2 regions of the Streptomyces sp. RFCAC02 genome follow, and region 1 is predicted to be linked to the other one. Evidence: riboswitches for the same ligand, from Rfam matches in the RefSeq annotation. Region 1 holds a riboswitch; the other holds the start of a gene.

Region 1 (7,785 bases):
GGACGAATGTCCGGTCGGCCAGGGCGGCGGCGAGCGGGCGGTGGTGCGTGACGAGCAGCAGGGCCGTACCCGAGGCGACGCGGTCCGTGAGGGCGGCGGCCAGCCGTTCCCGCGCGGCCGGGTCGAGACGGGCCTCGGGCTCGTCCAGGAGCAGCAGGTCGGCGGGGCGCAGGAGCGCGGCGGCGAGCAGGGTCTCCTGGAGCTGCCCCGAGGACAGCTCCGTCGGCAGGGCGTCGGCGCGGCTGGTGAGCCCGTGCGCGGCCAGGGCCTCGGTGACGCGCAGTTCCGCGTCCGGCACGCCGTGGCCGGTGGCGACCAGCTCCAGGTGCTGCCGCACGGTGAGGTCGGGGTAGCAGGCGAGAGCATCGCCCGCGACGGCGACCCGCGCGCGGACCCGGGGGTCGTTCTCGTCCATGGGGCCGCCGTCGAACGTGACGCTGCCCGTCGTGGGCCGGTCCCGTCCCGCGGCGATGCGGAGCAGCGTGGACTTGCCCGATCCGTTGCGGCCCAGCAGCGCCACGCACTCCCCGGGGGCCACGTCGAGGTCGAAGGGGGCGAGCACCTGGCGCTCCCCGCGGACCCGGCTGACTCCGGCCAGACTCAGCAGCGCACCTCGGTGACTGTGTGTTCCGGTGTCGTCGCGGATAGTCATGAAAACTGTGGCTCTGTGTAATGAACCGAGTGCATGGTGCTGAACTCCGGGGGGTGGGGTGTGAGGCGCGGCATATGGCGCCGGTCACCTACGGGTGTCGATCGTAGGCGGGGGCCGGTGGGGGTGGTGCGGGGGCGGGGTGTGGGGGCCGGATGGCCCGTGCCGGTCTTCGGGTCCCGCTCGTAGGTCACCTCGTTGCCGCCTCCGGGAGCCGCCTCCCACCATGGCGATCGTCCGGAACCACCAGGTATGTCCCGATCTGGAACGAGGTGCGTCCCATGACCGCGAACACCACCCCCCGCAAGCTCACCCTCGCCGGCGTCCTGACCGCCGGCACCGCGGCCGCGGCCGTCTCCCTCATCCCCGGCACCGCCCAGGCCGCCCAGAACGACTCCCCCACCGTCGAGCGCGTCGCGGAGCAGACCACCGCCACCGCCTTCACCCCCACCGACACCACCGACACCACCACCCCCGCCAAGCCCCACACCGCCGACACCAAGACCGCCGACACCAAGACGACCGACACCAAGACGGCCGACAGCAAGACGGCCGACAGCAAGACCGTCGAGGACACCGCCTCCAGCGCGGACGTCGGCACCGTCGGCCGCGGCGCCCACTACACCGACGACGGCACCCTCGTCACCATCGACCGCACCGACCAGCCCTCCCCCGAGCCCGCCTCCCAGGACGACATCGAGGACTGGATCAACGAAGCCCTCGACGTCATGAAGAAGAACGACATCCCCGGCACCTACGACGGCATCTACAGCAACCTCATGCGCGAGTCCAGCGGCGACCCCCTCACCATCAACATGTGGGACACCAACGCCCACGAGAACATCCCCTCCAAGGGCCTCCTCCAGGTCATCGACCCCACCTTCGAGCAGTACCACGTCGACGGCACCAGCGAGAACATCTACGACCCCGTCGCCAACATCGCCGCCGCCTGCAACTACGCCGCCGACCGCTACGGCTCCATGGACAACGTCAACAGCGCATACTGACCACCCCCCCAGCACCACCCCACGCGGGCCGGCCACCCCGGCCCGCACCCGCATGTCCGGGATCACCACCCCAGCTCGTCGCACCCCCGGTGCCCGGCCGGCTCGACCTGCAGCGTCGCGTGCGCCACCCCGTGCCGGTGCCGCAGGACGTCCCGCGCGCGGTCGAGCACGGCGTGGGTGTCCGCCTGCTCCCGCGCCACCAGGTGCGCCGTCGCGACCGGCATCCCCGAGGTCAGCGTCCACAGGTGCAGATCGTGCACATCCGTGACGCCCTCGATCCCCGCGAGGTCCTCCGTCACCGCGTCCAGGTCCATGCCCTCCGGGGCGTGCTGCGCCAGCACCGCCAGGACCTGCCGCCCCAGCATCAGGGCGCGGACGACCACGAAGCAGCCGATCGCCACCGCGACCGCCGTGTCCCACGCGGCGTGCCCCGTGGCCGCCACCAGCCAGCCCGCGACCAGCACCCCGACGGACCCCGCGGTGTCGGCCACGACCTCCAGGTACGCGCCCCGCACGTTCAGGCTCTCCGCGGCCCCGGCCCGCAGCAGCACGAGCGCGGCGACGTTCACGGCGAGGCCCACGGCGCCCACCACGAGCATCGGCCCGCTGTCCACCCCGGCGTCACCGCCGTCGCCGATGCGCCCGATCGCCTGCGCCACGATGTACACGGCCACCCCGCACATCAGCAGCACCGCGAGCCCGGACGCGAAGACCTCGGCGCGGTAGGAGCCGTACGTACGGCGTCCCGTCGCGTCCGGCCGGGCCGCGATGCGGGTCGCGACCAGGGCTGCACCCAGGGTCACGACGTCGGCGGCCATGTGGCCCGCGTCGGACAGCAGGGACAGCGAGCCGGCGGCGAGGCCCGCCGCGAGCTCCACCAGGAAGAACGCGGCGATCAGCGCGCAGGCCACCGCGAGCCGCCACCGGTGCCGCCCGCTCGCGGAGAGCGCGGCGGCGCCGTGGTCGTGTCCGTGCCCCATCAGCCGTGCTCCCCGTGCCCGTCGCAACTGTCGGGAGCGGCGTGCCCGATGTGCTCGACGGCGAGGTCGAGCAGCGTCGCGACATGCGTGTCGTCCAGCCGGTAGAACGCGACCCGGCCCGCCCTGCGCGCGGCGACGACGCGGTGGGCGCGCAGCAGCCGCAGGGCGTGGGAGGTCGCGGACTCGCTCAGCCCGGTGACGGCGGCGAGGTCGCGGACGCACAGCTCGCCGTCCCGGAGGGCGACCAGCAACCGGAGCCGGCCCGGGTCGGCCATCAGACCGAACACGTCCGCCGTGTCGGCGATGTCCCGCGCGGACGGCATGCGCGCGGCGACGGCCCTGACCCGCTCGCCGTCCACGACGTCTGAAGAGATGTTCACATGTGAAGAGTGGGGCCGCCCGGGAGCCGCTGTCAAAGGCGGTGACGACAACCGTTCCCCTTGTCGTCACCGCTCGTGCCCGCGGGGGCGCGCTCCGCATAACGACTGACACACCGTCAGAATGCGAGATGCGGCACATCCCCCCGCCGGGATGCCCCGGTTGGCCGTGATGCGCGCCGAATTGCCCGGCGGGTTTTCCCGGTTGCTTGCCGCGAAGGCTTGGAATCACACGCCTCCGTCTATTAACGTTCGATAACGCAGCGCGGTCGTCAGTGCCGTCGCGAGGGCGGCACCGTGCTGCGTCGCCGAATCCGGCGTGCGGAACAACTGCACTCGAAGGAACCGGGGAACCAACCACCTGGGGTGAATCGGACAGCCGCAGGCCACCGCCGTCGGCCGCCCGTAGGAGACCTTCCTGCTCCGAACCCGTCAGCTAACCCGGTAGGCGAGGGGAAGGAAAGGAGAACGCCTCCGTGGCGTCGAACCGGCATGCCTCCGTCGAGGACACCCGCCCCGGGGCGCACCTCCTCGATCCGTACGATCTGCACGACACGGCCGTCCGCCCGGCGCACGGCACGCACGGCATCGCCCACCAGCACAGCGCCTTCGGCGGCTCGTACGGCACCTACGGCAGCCACCCCGACCTCCCCCCGGCGCACCCGACCGACATCGCCGACACGGCCGATGCCCCGGCGTACTTCGGCCCCCTCGCCACCGACGACGAGCCCCGCACCGAGTGGAACCCGAGCGAGGAGACGCTCCTCCCGCTCCGCGGCCGGCACCGTGTGGCGCGCAAGGGCGGCGGCACGATCGCCCGCAGCCGGGCCGTTCTCGGCGTCGGCGTCATCGCCGCGGTCGGCGCCGGCGGCATGGCCTCGGCGAACGACGACGGCGCGGCCGCCGTCCCCGGCGTGGACGCGGCGGCCGACCAGCTCCGCGCGATCCCCGTCGTCGGCGACATGCTGCCCGACCCGGGCGCCGACTCCGCCGCCGATGAGGCGGCGGACGAGGCCGCGGCCGAGCAGGCCCGCGAGGACGCCGGTGCCGCGCTGCGCGCCCGTATCCTCCAGCAGGCCGATCAGCAGGAGACGGCCGTCGACACGCGCACGGCCGCGGCCGCCCTCGACGCGGCCCGCGAGGCCGCCGCCGAGGAGGCCGCCGCCACCGCCGAGGCGGAACGCCAGGCCGCGGAGGAAGCCAGGGAGCGCGAGGAGGAGGAGCGGCGTCTGCGCGAACTCGCCGCCAGCTACACCCTCCCCCTCTCCGACTACCGCCTCAGCTCCGGCTTCGGCCAGTCCGGCACGATGTGGGCCTCCAACCACACCGGCCAGGACTTCGCCGCCTCCACCGGTACCCCCGTGAAGAACATCCACACGGGCACCGTCCAGGAAGCCGCCTGGGCCGGCTCCTACGGCTACCGCGTGATCGTCGAGCTGGAGGACGGCACCGAGCTCTGGTACTGCCACCTGTCCTCGATGAGCGTGTCGGCCGGCCAGTCCCTCACCACGGGCGACCAGATCGGCCTGGTGGGCTCCACCGGAAACTCGACGGGCCCCCACCTCCACGTGGAAGTCCGCCCCGACGGCGGCGACCCGATCGACCCCCTGACCTGGCTGCGCAACCTGGGCCTCTCCGTCTGACGAGGACACGACGCGCCGATGAGTGCTCGGGTGCCCTGCTGCGGGCACCCGATGCCTCCGCTGAAGGCGTGTGCAAGACGACCCCGCCGTACCGAATCAACTGATCGTCTGCCGGTCGTATGATCTCTCGGTCTCGGGTTCTAGGGTGGCGGCATGACCGTTGCTCTGCGTCCCGTCGGTGATCTCCAGGTCTTCCCCCTCTGTCTGGGCGGGAACGTGTTCGGCTGGACGGCGGACGAGTCGGAGTCGTTCGCTGTCCTTGATGCCTACGCGGACGCCGGCGGCAACATCGTGGACACCGCTGATGTCTACTCCGCCTGGGCTGACGGCAATTCGGGCGGTGAGTCGGAGACCCTGATCGGCCGTTGGCTCGCACGCCGCGGCCGGCGCGACGATGTTCTGATCGCGACGAAAGTCGGCAGTCACCCGGACTTCCGCGGTCTGTCCGCGTCCACGGTCAAACGCGCAGCCGAGGCGTCTCTGCGCCGTCTCGGCACGGACCACATCGACCTCTATTACACGCACTCCGACGACGAGTCGGTTGAGGTCCCGGAGATCGTCACAGCACTCGACGCCCTCGTGCGCGAGGGCAAGGTCCGTGCCCTTGGCGCCTCCAATATCTCCGCCACGCGGCTGCGGGCGTCACTGGACTTCGCGTCCCAGGAGCGCATGGCCCGCTATGTGGCGATCCAGCCGCGCTACAACCTGGTCTCGCGCGAGACGTACGAAGGTGATCTCGCGGCCACAGCAGCCGACCACGGTCTGGCGGCTCTGCCGTACTCGGCCCTGGCATCCGGCTTCCTCACCGGCAAATACCGCCCCGACACCACGTGAGCAGCGCCCGCTCCTCCCGCGCGGCCGGACACCTGGCGACGGAACGGGGCCGCCGCGTCCTGGCCGCCCTCGACGACATCGCGACCGCTCACGGAGCAACGCCGACAGCGATCGCACTGGCATGGCTGCGGACCCAACCGACGATCACCTCACCGATCGCGAGCGCGCGCACACCAGAACAGCTCCAGGCACTCCTGGAGTCAACCACGATCACCCTGACCCCCGACGAGTCCACAACCCTGGCCAACGCCTCGTCGCGCCAGTGAAGCTACGAAAGGTGGCTGAGTCATGGCGAACTCGACTACTCGCACTGCCCTCGGTCAGGTGCTGAGCGACATAGCACGGTCCTATGACAGGACCGCTGGAACGAAGAAGGGCATATATGCGCAAGACCTTCTGCGCTCCATATCGGATATGCCGCTTCCTCTTCCGGCTGGCGTACGTGCGGCGGGTTTCGGTGGCAATGGGGCGGCTGCTTTGTCTCCCTGGGTTGGAGTGTTCAACCCAGACATCTCAAATAGCTCTAGTCAAGGACTCTACCTAGCTTACCTCTTCAGTCCGGACCTTAGCGCGGTGACACTGTCGCTTCAGCAGGGAGTGGAAGGCCTGGAGAAGACCCTTAAAAGGGGGGTTAGGTTGCAGCGGCAGCTTCGGGAGAACGCGCTTGCGATCCAGCGAGGAATTCTCGGAGAGGCTCTAGAGGGGTGGGATTCCCAGCTCGTTTTGCAGTCGCGCCCGCAGGATTGGCGGCTGCGTGCCTATGAGGCGGCTAGTGTCGCCGCCAAGCGTTATGACCTGGCTGATCTACCCACTGAGAAGACCTTGGCGGCGGATTTGTGGGCCGCAGTCGATCTACTTGATTCGGCTTCGCGTGTCGAGATTGGCCCTGCGGTACACGAACCGGGGGAAGCATCGCCTACTCGACGCGATCCGACGCCGAATCGCGGGTGGGGTGCTCCCGGGACTATGAATTACTTCAAGCCGAAAAATGACGCGGATTACCTCGCTCGCATCGCGGAACGGACTCTCCGTAAAAAGCGTCGGCATGAGGCCCTCATACGCGAATTTGGCTCCTACGTTTACCTGCGTGGATTCACGCCGATAACCGAGAAAGTTCATCCGCGTGATCTAATCTTGAAGAGGGAGTTCGATAGTTGGCTGATTGAAGCGAAGGTCATCAGGGAGGGCAATGTTACCGTTGCGGTCCGTGAAGCGGTGGCGCAGTTGCTGGAGTATCGACACTTTATTCGGGACGAGAGGAGAGAACCGCGACTGGTCGCTCTTTTCACGGACGAGATAGGTATTTACTCCTCCTATCTAGAACATCTCGGGATCGGCTCCGTCTGGAAGACCACAGGCGGTTGGCTGGGCTCACGGTCGACTGAGAAGTGGGACATCGTCGATCCGCAGCCTCTATACCCGTGAGCGAGCCCTTCAGGAGACCGGCGCCGCTAGAAGATGTTCACCTCGGTGGTGTCTTCGTGTCATGTGGGGCACCCTGTTGTGCGTCGTTCGTCGTGCAGGGTCGGGGGTATGAAGTTCAGGCTGCGGCCCGGCAGTGTCGCGCGTGCTGAGGATCTGTTCACCCCGTGTGTCCGTGAGTGTGCCGCGTATGTGGCCGGTGGTGGCCGGGATGCGGCGCTCGTCGCCGCGATCGGTGCGCTGGTCGTCGAGCACTCCGCCCATGAGCCGTCCGCCGAGCGAGCCTTCGACGCCCTGCTGCGGGCCGGGCAGTGCGCCCTCGACGCCGGGGAGGTGCGGCTCGCGCGGCGTGTCGCCGATTCCGCCGTCGCCCTGCGCAGCCGGTCCAAGGGGGCGTGGCGGCTCCGCGGGGGCGCGCTGGAGGCGGACGGGCGGGAGACCGAGGCCGTCGAGGCGTACGAGCGGTACCAAGACCTCGCCGGTGGCGGGACCGAGGACATCGCCCGCCGCGTCGCGCTGCTGCGGGAGAAGCGCGCCGCGCTCACCGCGGCCGACGCCGTCGTGCCGGACGCGCTGCTGCGCGAGCGGCCGGCCGCCGACGTGCGGGCCGCCCTCACCGCCGAGATGGAACGCCGCCTCGCGGAGACCGGCGCGGCCGACCCCGGCACGCGCCTGCTGGCCGAGGCGTTCGGCACCTACAGCAGGCTCGCCACCGACGGCCGGATGGACGATCCGCTGCTCGGCGGCGGCGCGCCCATAGGAGTCGGCGACTTCCGGGGCCAGGTCGAGGGTCGCAGCGTCGTCGTCGTGGCGAACGGCGAGGGTGTCGCGGCCGGCGGGCTCGGGGCCGAGATCGACCGGTACGACGTGGTC
Region 2 (7,785 bases), 1.3 Mb from region 1:
GACACCGCGTCGGCGACGCCCAGTTCGCCGGCGCGTGCCATGAAGGCGCGGATGTCCTTGGGCAGGCAGCCGCCGCCGAAGCCGATGCCGGCCTGGAGGAACTTCTTCCCGATCCGGTCGTCGTGCCCGAGGGCCTCGGCGAGCATCACGACATCGCCGTCGGCGGCCTCGCAGATCTCGGCCATGGCGTTGATGAAGGAGATCTTGGTGGAGAGGAACGCGTTGGCGGCCGACTTGACCAGCTCGGCGGTCGGCAGGTCGGTGACGAGGAACGGCGATCCGGCCGCGATGGGGCGCGCGTACACCTCGCGCAGCAGCGTCTCGGCGCGCTCGCTCGGGCAGCCGGCGACGATGCGGTCGGGCCGCAGGGTGTCCTCCACGGCGTAGCCCTCGCGGAGGAACTCGGGGTTCCACGCCAGCTCGGCCGCCTCGCCGGCCGGGGCGAGTTCGACGAGGCGGCGGGTGAGCCGTGCCGCGCTGCCGACCGGGACCGTCGACTTGCCGACGACGAGGGCCGGCCGGTCCAGGTGCGGCGCGAGCGACTCGACCGCGGCCTCGACGTACGACATGTCGCAGGCGTACTCCCCCGCGCGCTGGGGGGTGTTGACGCAGATGAAGTGCACGTCGCCGAAGGCCGCGAGGTCGGCCCACGAGGTGGTGAACGACAGGCGCCCGGTGGAGTCCGGGAGTCCGGCGACATGGCGGCGCAGCAGGTCCTCGAGGCCCGGCTCGTAGATCGGGGAGCGGCCGCGGGCCAGCTCCTCGGTCTTCTCCGGCACGATGTCGAGGCCGAGGACCTCGAACCCCATCTCCGCCATGGCCGCCGCGTGCGTGGCCCCGAGGTAGCCGAGGCCGATGACCGTGATCTTCGTCGGGCTGTTCACGCGCCCGAGCATAGCCCCAGGGCGCGACCGGGCCACGGGGTGCGCGGCGCCCGTTGCCCGTGGGTGTGACCGTGCGCTTTAGTTACTCGACAGTCATAACGTCGCCCAGGACGTCGGCAGGCGTCAGCAAGGAGTTGGGACCGTGCCAGGAGCCGCAGACTTCGACCTCTACCGCCCCGCCGAGGAGCACGACATGCTGCGGGCCTCGGTCCGCGCCCTGGCCGAGGCGAAGATCGCGCCGCACGCCGCGGCGGTGGACGAGGAGGGCCGTTTCCCGGCGGAGGCGCTGGACGCGCTGGTGTCGAACGACCTGCACGCCGTCCACGTGCCGGAGGAGTACGGCGGGGCGGGCGCGGACGCCCTCGCCACCGTCATCGTGATCGAGGAGGTGGCGCGGGTGTGCGCGTCCTCGTCGCTCATCCCCGCGGTGAACAAGCTGGGGTCGCTGCCGGTGCTGCTGGCCGGGTCGCCCGAGCTGCGGGCGCGTTACATGGCGCCGCTGGCGCGGGGCGAGGCGATGTTCTCCTACTGCCTGTCGGAGCCGGACGCGGGCTCGGACGCCGGCGGCATGCGCACCCGCGCCGTGCGCGACGGCGACGCGTACGTCCTGAACGGTGTGAAGCGCTGGATCACCAACGCCGGCGTCTCCGACTACTACACCGTCATGGCCGTCACGAACCCGGACAAGCGCACGCGCGGCGGGATCTCGGCGTTCGTCGTGGAGAAGGACGACGAGGGGGTGTCGTTCGGCGCGCCGGAGAAGAAGCTCGGCATCAAGGGCTCGCCGACCCGCGAGGTGTACCTGGACCACGTGCGCGTCCCGGCCGACCGGATGATCGGCGAGGAGGGCACGGGCTTCGCGACGGCGATGCGCACGCTGGACCACACGCGGATCACGATCGCGGCGCAGGCCGTCGGCATCGCGCAGGGGGCGCTGGACTACGCCAAGGGGTACGTGCGGGAGCGCAAGCAGTTCGGCAGGCCGGTCGGGGACTTCCAGGGCGTGCAGTTCATGCTCGCGGACATGGCGATGAAGCTGGAGGCGGCGCGGCAGCTCACGTACGCGGCGGCGGCTAAGTCGGAGCGGAACGACGGCGACCTCACGTTCTTCGGCGCGGCGGCGAAGTGCTTCGCCTCGGACGCCGCGATGGAGATCACGACGGACGCGGTGCAGCTCCTCGGCGGCTACGGCTACACGCGGGACTACCCGGTGGAGCGCATGATGCGCGACGCGAAGATCACGCAGATCTACGAGGGCACGAACCAGGTCCAGCGCCTCGTCATGGCGAGGAACCTGCCGTAACGGCGCCTCCGCCGCGGCCCCCCGCCCGGGGGCCGCGGCGCGATCAGCCGGCCGCCGCGCGGGCGGCGAGCGTCGCCGCCACCCCGTCGAGGATGAAGGAAAGACCCCAGAGGAAGTCCTGCTCCGGGGTGGACCGGTCGTCGTCGAAGACACCGCTCCGCACGAGGCGGGCGAGGGCCGGGTAGCGGGGGTCGTCGATGACGCGCCCCAGCATGCGCTGGTACGCCGCGCCCCACTCCTGGTAGGCGACGCCGGTGCGCGGAGCGGCCCGCTTGAGGGAGACCTCCTGGCGCACCTCGTTGAGCGCGAATCCGCTGACGACCATGAGGACGCCGAGCTTCTCGTCCTCGGTGAGGCCCGAGTCCTGCATGCAGGAGAGCGCCGCCTCCATCCACGCGAGGTTGTTCGGCCCCATCGGGGGGCCGCCGATGGGGATGTCGAGCAGCCAGTCGTCGGCCAGCATCAGTTCGCGCATCGCGAGGGCGTAGGCGGCCAGGCCCTCGCGCCAGGTCGTCGGCCAGTCGTCGGCGTCCGGCTGCCCCGTGACCGATTCGAACATGAGGTCGAGCAGATCGTCCTTCGACGGGACGTACCGGTAGAGGGACATGGTCGTGACGCCGAGCCGCTCGGCGACCTTCCGCATCGAGAGGCCGGCGATCCCCACCTCGCGCGCCACCTCGATCGCGGCGGCCACGATCTGGTCGAGCGTGAGGCTGCCGCGCGGCCCCCGCCTCCCCGGCCGGTGCGTGCGCCACAGCAGATCGAGCAGGTACTGCGGGTCCCGTCCGCCCTTCGGCTCGGTCGCCATCCCCGTTCCTTCCCCTCGCCCGGCCGGCGGTCGCCGTTTGACGCCATCCTAAAACTGTGTATGGTGTACACCGAGTCTACGGCATAAACAGTTTCTGCCGTACACAGTTGCTTGGGGGCATCTCATGGCGGATCACGCCATAGCAGCCGATGGGCTGCGCAAGCGGTATGGCGGCAAGAACAAGGGGAACACCGCGCTCGACGGCCTCTCGCTCACCGTCCCGGCCGGCACCGTGCACGGGCTGCTCGGCCCGAACGGCGCCGGCAAGACCACCGTCGTCCGGACACTGGCGACCCTGCTGCGCCACGACGCCGGCCGCGCCGAGGTGTGCGGCTTCGACGTGGCCCGCCGGCCCGACGAGGTACGGGCGCGCATCGCGCTCACCGGCCAGTACGCCGCCGTCGACGAGATGCTCAGCGGCCGGCAGAACCTCGTCCTCTTCTGCCGCCTGCACCGGCTGCGCCCCCGCGCCGCCCACCGCCGGGCGGACGAACTGCTGGAACGCTTCGGCCTCACCGAGGCGGCCGGCCGCAACGCGGGCACGTACTCGGGCGGCATGCGGCGGCGCCTCGACCTGGCGGCCAGCATGGTGCGCACGCCCGAGGTCCTGTTCCTCGACGAGCCGACCACCGGGCTCGACCCGCGCAGCCGCACGCAGGTGTGGGACGCCGTCCGGTCCCTCGTCGCCGACGGGACGACCGTGCTGCTGACCACCCAGTACCTGGAGGAGGCCGACCAGCTCGCCGACCGCATCTCCGTCATCGACGCGGGACGCGTCGTGGCCGAGGGCACGGCCGACGACCTCAAGGCCCGCCTGGGCGGCGACCGGATCGAGGTCGTCGTCCGCGACGCCGCCGACCTCGCCGATGTCGCCGCCCTGCTCGGCCGGGTCACCGCGCCCGGCGAGCAGCCCGAGACCGACCCCGACACCCGGCGCGTGAGCACCCCGGTGACGGACCATGTCCACGCGCTGACCGAAGTCGTGCGCGCGCTGCACGGCACCCGTATCGCCATCGAGGACATCGGGACCCGGCGTCCCACGCTGGACGAGGCGTTCCTGCACCTCACCGGCCACACCACACAGCAGCGCGCGAGCGAGGAGCGGGCGGCATGAGCGCGACGACGGCGAACGAGTCCCTGCGGCGGCGGTCGGCCACCGCGGACGGCCTGATCATGACCCGCCGGTACATGGCCCACGTGGTGCGCCAGCCGGAGGAGGCGGTGCTCTACTTCGCGCTGCCCATCATGTTCGTCCTGGTCTTCGGGTACGTCTTCGGCAGCGGCATGTCGGTGGCGGGCGGAGGCGGATACCGGGAGTTCCTCGTGCCCGGCGTCTTCGCGATGACGATGCTCTACGGCATGGGCGCCACCGGATCGGCGATGGCGGGTGACGTGTCGCGCGGCGTCGTGGACAGGTTCCGCTCCATGCCGATGGCCCGCTCCGCGCTGCTGGTGGGGCGCAGCCTGGCCGACCTGCTGCGCGCGCTCGTGGAGCTGGCGGTCGTGGTGGTCTGCGGCCTGCTGGTCGGCTGGGAGTGGCACCGCGGCGTGGGCCGGGTGCTGCTCGCCCTGGCGCTGGTGCTCCTGCTGCGGGTGGCGATCACCTGGATCGGGATCTGGATGGGCCTGGTGGTGCGCAGCGAGGAGATGGTCGGCGGCATCGTCTTCCCGCTGGCCTTCCCCCTGACGGCCCTGTCGAACGTCTTCACGTCACCCGAGCTGATGCCCGACTGGCTGGGCGCCGTCTCGGAGTGGAACCCGCTGTCCGCCACGGTCACCGCGCTGCGCGACCTGTTCGGCAACCCCGGCGTGGTCGGCGGGACCTGGGCGTCGGACCACGCGCTGCTGCTCGCGATCCTGTGGCCGGTCGTGCTCACGGCGGTCTTCGCGCCGCTGTCCGTGCGCCGCTTCCAGGCGCTCGGCCGCTGACCGGCCCGGCGGCGGGAACGGCGGAGGGGCGGGTGCCGGCGGCTGCCGGAACCCGCCCCTCCCTTTCCCGGGACGGGCGCCGCGCGGGGACGGGCCGCGCGGCGCGCGCGTCACTCAGGCCGTGACGCCGTGCTCCGCGAGGAACGCGATCGGGTCGATGTCGGAGCCGTAGTCGGGACCGGTGCGCACCTCGAAGTGCAGGTGCGGGCCGGTGACGTTGCCGGTGGCGCCGGAGAGGCCGATCTGCTGGCCGGTGCTGACGCTCTCGCCGACCGAGACGGAGATCGACGACAGGTGGGCGTACTGGCTGTAGTGGCCGTCGGCGTGCTTGATGACGACCTGGTTGCCGTAGCTGCTGACCATGCCGGCGGCGACGACCTCGCCGTCGGTGATGGCGGACACCGGGGTGCCGGTCGCGACGGGGAAGTCCGCGCCGGTGTGGTGGCCGGAGGCCCACAGGGAACCGGCGGTGCCGTACCCGGAGCCCTGGACACCGGCCACCGGGGCGGCGTACCCGGTCGAGGCGGTGTCGCCCGCGTCGGCGGCGGTGGTCGAGGCGGTGGCGGCGGCGTCGGCACTGTCGTCCCCGCCGGCGGCGGAGGCGTCGAGCGTCAGGGTCTCACCGGGGTGGATGAGGGCCGGGTCGGTGCCGATCGCGTCCTTGTTGGCGTCGTACAGGGCCTGCCAGCCGCCGTCCACGTCGAGGTCGGCGGCTATGCGGTAGAGGCTGTCGCCGGCCTGGACGGTGTACGTCTCGGGCGTCGCGGCGCTCGCCCCGCCCGCCGCGACCAGCGGCAGGGCGACGCCGGCGCCGCCGGCGGTGAGCAGCAGGGAGACGCGCGAGAGGCGACGGGCGCGCTGGCGGCGGTGACGTCCGCGTGCGGACATAGGTGTGCTCCTCTCCAGCGCCTGCGAGGTGAGCTGTCGGGTTCGGGCCGGAGATGCCCGGCCGCCCCGGACCGGGGCACTGCTGTGCCCGGCGGTCGTCGGCGGCTTCACCCCGAGCCGGTGGCGACGGATCGCACCGGCGGAAGTGGGTCCCCCGCTCCTGTCATACGGAAGGGTTCTGCGTCTCCGCCTCCGGTGACAGGATTCGGCGTCCGGGAGCGGCGCGCCGCGGAGGTGCGGCGCGGCGACACGTTAAGCCGATCAATTCGGACAACACAAGCAACAGGGGCACACAGAGGGCATGACCAACGCCACTCCGCGACACGAACGTTCACCTTGAGCGCGGACAATGTCACTCACGGTCGCGGTCGGGCTCAGTGACGCTGCGTCAAGTCCCCAGGCGGGGCGGCTCGATGGGGCGTTTCCGGTCAACGCGCGTCACGCGGCGACCACCTGCGGGCGAGGGGGCGAGTGAGGTCGGTCACGGGCCGGTCACAGCCGACCACTTGGGGGGTTAATGCCCGATTTGCCCCGAGGTTGTCATGCCCCGGCGGGACGGCCGTCCAGCCGCTCGATGGTCGCGAACGACGGCCCCCTGCGGGCCGACACGTCCCGCGCGACGGCCTCGGCGTCCCGCAGGACCCGGAGCGCGTTGTGCCAGGTCAGCTTCGCGATGTCGGCCGCCGACCAGCGGCGCTCCAGGAGCTCGGCGACGAGCCGCGGATAGCCGGCGACGTCCTCCAGGCCGTCCGGCAGGTACGCCGTGCCGTCGTAGTCGCCGCCGAGACCCAGGTGGTCCACGCCCGCGACCTCCCGCATGTGGTCCAGGTGGTCCGCGACCGTCGCCACCGTCGCGCGCGGACGGGGACGGCGCTCCTCGTACTCCGCGAGCGCGCGCATCGCCGCCGGGGTCGTGTCCAGCGCGCCGAGACCGTGCTCCCGCAGGTGCTCCCGCGCGCCGGCCGTCCACTCGGCGGCACCGGGCAGCACGAACTGCGGCACGAACGTCGCCATGGCCACGCCGCCGTTGCCCGGCAGCGCGGCGAGCACGTCGTCGGGGATGTTGCGCGGGTGATCGCACACGGCGCGCGCCGAGGAGTGCGAGAAGAGCACGGGCGCCTCGCTCACGCGCAGGGCGTCGCGCATGGTGGCGGGCGCGACGTGCGACAGGTCGACGAGCATGCCGAGGCGGTTCATCTCCCGCACGACCTCCTCGCCGAACGCGCTCAGCCCGTCGTGGCGCGGCGCGTCCGTCGCGGAGTCGGCCCAGTCGATCGTGCTGTTGTGCGTGAGCGTCATGTACCGGACGCCCAGGCGGTACAGCCCGCGCAGGGTCCCGAGGGAGTTGGCGATGCTGTGGCCGCCCTCGGCGCCCATGAGGGACGCGACACGGCCCTCGGCCCGCGCCGCCACCACGTCGTCGGCGGTCAGGGCGCGCCGCAGGGCGTCCGGGTACCGCGCGAGCAGGGCGTCGACCGCGTCGATCTGCTCCAGGCAGGCGCTGACGGCGCGCTCCCCCGCGTACTCGGCCGCGACGTAGACCGACCAGAACTGCCCGCCGACCCCGCCCGCCCGCAGGCGCGCGAGGTCCGTGTGCAGCCGGCCGGACGTGTCGCCGGCGATGTCGAGCCGGTCGAGGTCGTACCCCACCTGCTCGCGCAGCGCCCACGGCAGGTCGTTGTGCCCGTCCAGGACGGGGGCGTCGGCGAGCAGCGCGCGGGCCTCCGCCAGCCGGTCCCCGCTCACGCGGCGTCCCCGCCGGCGCGGGCGGCCCGCAGCCGGCGGCCCTTCTCCGTGGCCTGCTCGCGCAGCCCCTCCTGGAAGGCGCGCATGCGGATCCGGAGGCCCTCGTCGTGCGCGGCGAGCATGCGGACGGCGAGGAGCCCCGCGTTGCGCGCGCCGCCGATCGAGACGGTGGCGACGGGCACGCCCGCGGGCATCTGCACGATGGACAGCAGCGAGTCCATGCCGTC

Evidence for each region. A riboswitch is a leader RNA that binds a small molecule or an ion and turns the genes downstream of it on or off. The one in region 1 is predicted to bind cyclic di-AMP.
Region 2: another riboswitch for cyclic di-AMP. It lies ahead of EMA09_RS19300 (LysM peptidoglycan-binding domain-containing M23 family metallopeptidase); the one in region 1 lies ahead of EMA09_RS13035 (M23 family metallopeptidase).

Annotation. Positions count from the first base shown of each region.
Region 1 is NZ_SAUH01000001.1:2,805,791-2,813,575, reverse strand. It holds gene EMA09_RS13055 (ATP-binding cassette domain-containing protein) at 1-652, opposite strand, end outside; gene EMA09_RS13050 (transglycosylase SLT domain-containing protein) at 931-1,656, shown strand; gene EMA09_RS13045 (cation diffusion facilitator family transporter) at 1,719-2,636, opposite strand; gene EMA09_RS13040 (metalloregulator ArsR/SmtB family transcription factor) at 2,636-3,016, opposite strand; cyclic di-AMP (ydaO/yuaA leader) riboswitch at 3,310-3,478, shown strand; gene EMA09_RS13035 (M23 family metallopeptidase) at 3,490-4,656, shown strand; partial or broken gene EMA09_RS13030 (aldo/keto reductase) at 4,810-5,756, shown strand; gene EMA09_RS13025 (DUF3578 domain-containing protein) at 5,815-6,915, shown strand; gene EMA09_RS13020 (hypothetical protein) at 7,024-7,785, shown strand, end outside.
Region 2 is NZ_SAUH01000001.1:4,141,263-4,149,047, reverse strand. It holds gene EMA09_RS19325 (UDP-glucose/GDP-mannose dehydrogenase family protein) at 1-884, opposite strand, end outside; gene EMA09_RS19320 (acyl-CoA dehydrogenase family protein) at 1,027-2,187, shown strand; gene EMA09_RS19315 (TetR/AcrR family transcriptional regulator) at 2,231-2,995, opposite strand; gene EMA09_RS19310 (ATP-binding cassette domain-containing protein) at 3,120-4,109, shown strand; gene EMA09_RS19305 (ABC transporter permease) at 4,106-4,924, shown strand; gene EMA09_RS19300 (LysM peptidoglycan-binding domain-containing M23 family metallopeptidase) at 5,039-5,812, opposite strand; cyclic di-AMP (ydaO/yuaA leader) riboswitch at 5,816-6,033, opposite strand; gene EMA09_RS19295 (dipeptidase) at 6,353-7,558, opposite strand; gene purE (5-(carboxyamino)imidazole ribonucleotide mutase) at 7,555-7,785, opposite strand, start outside.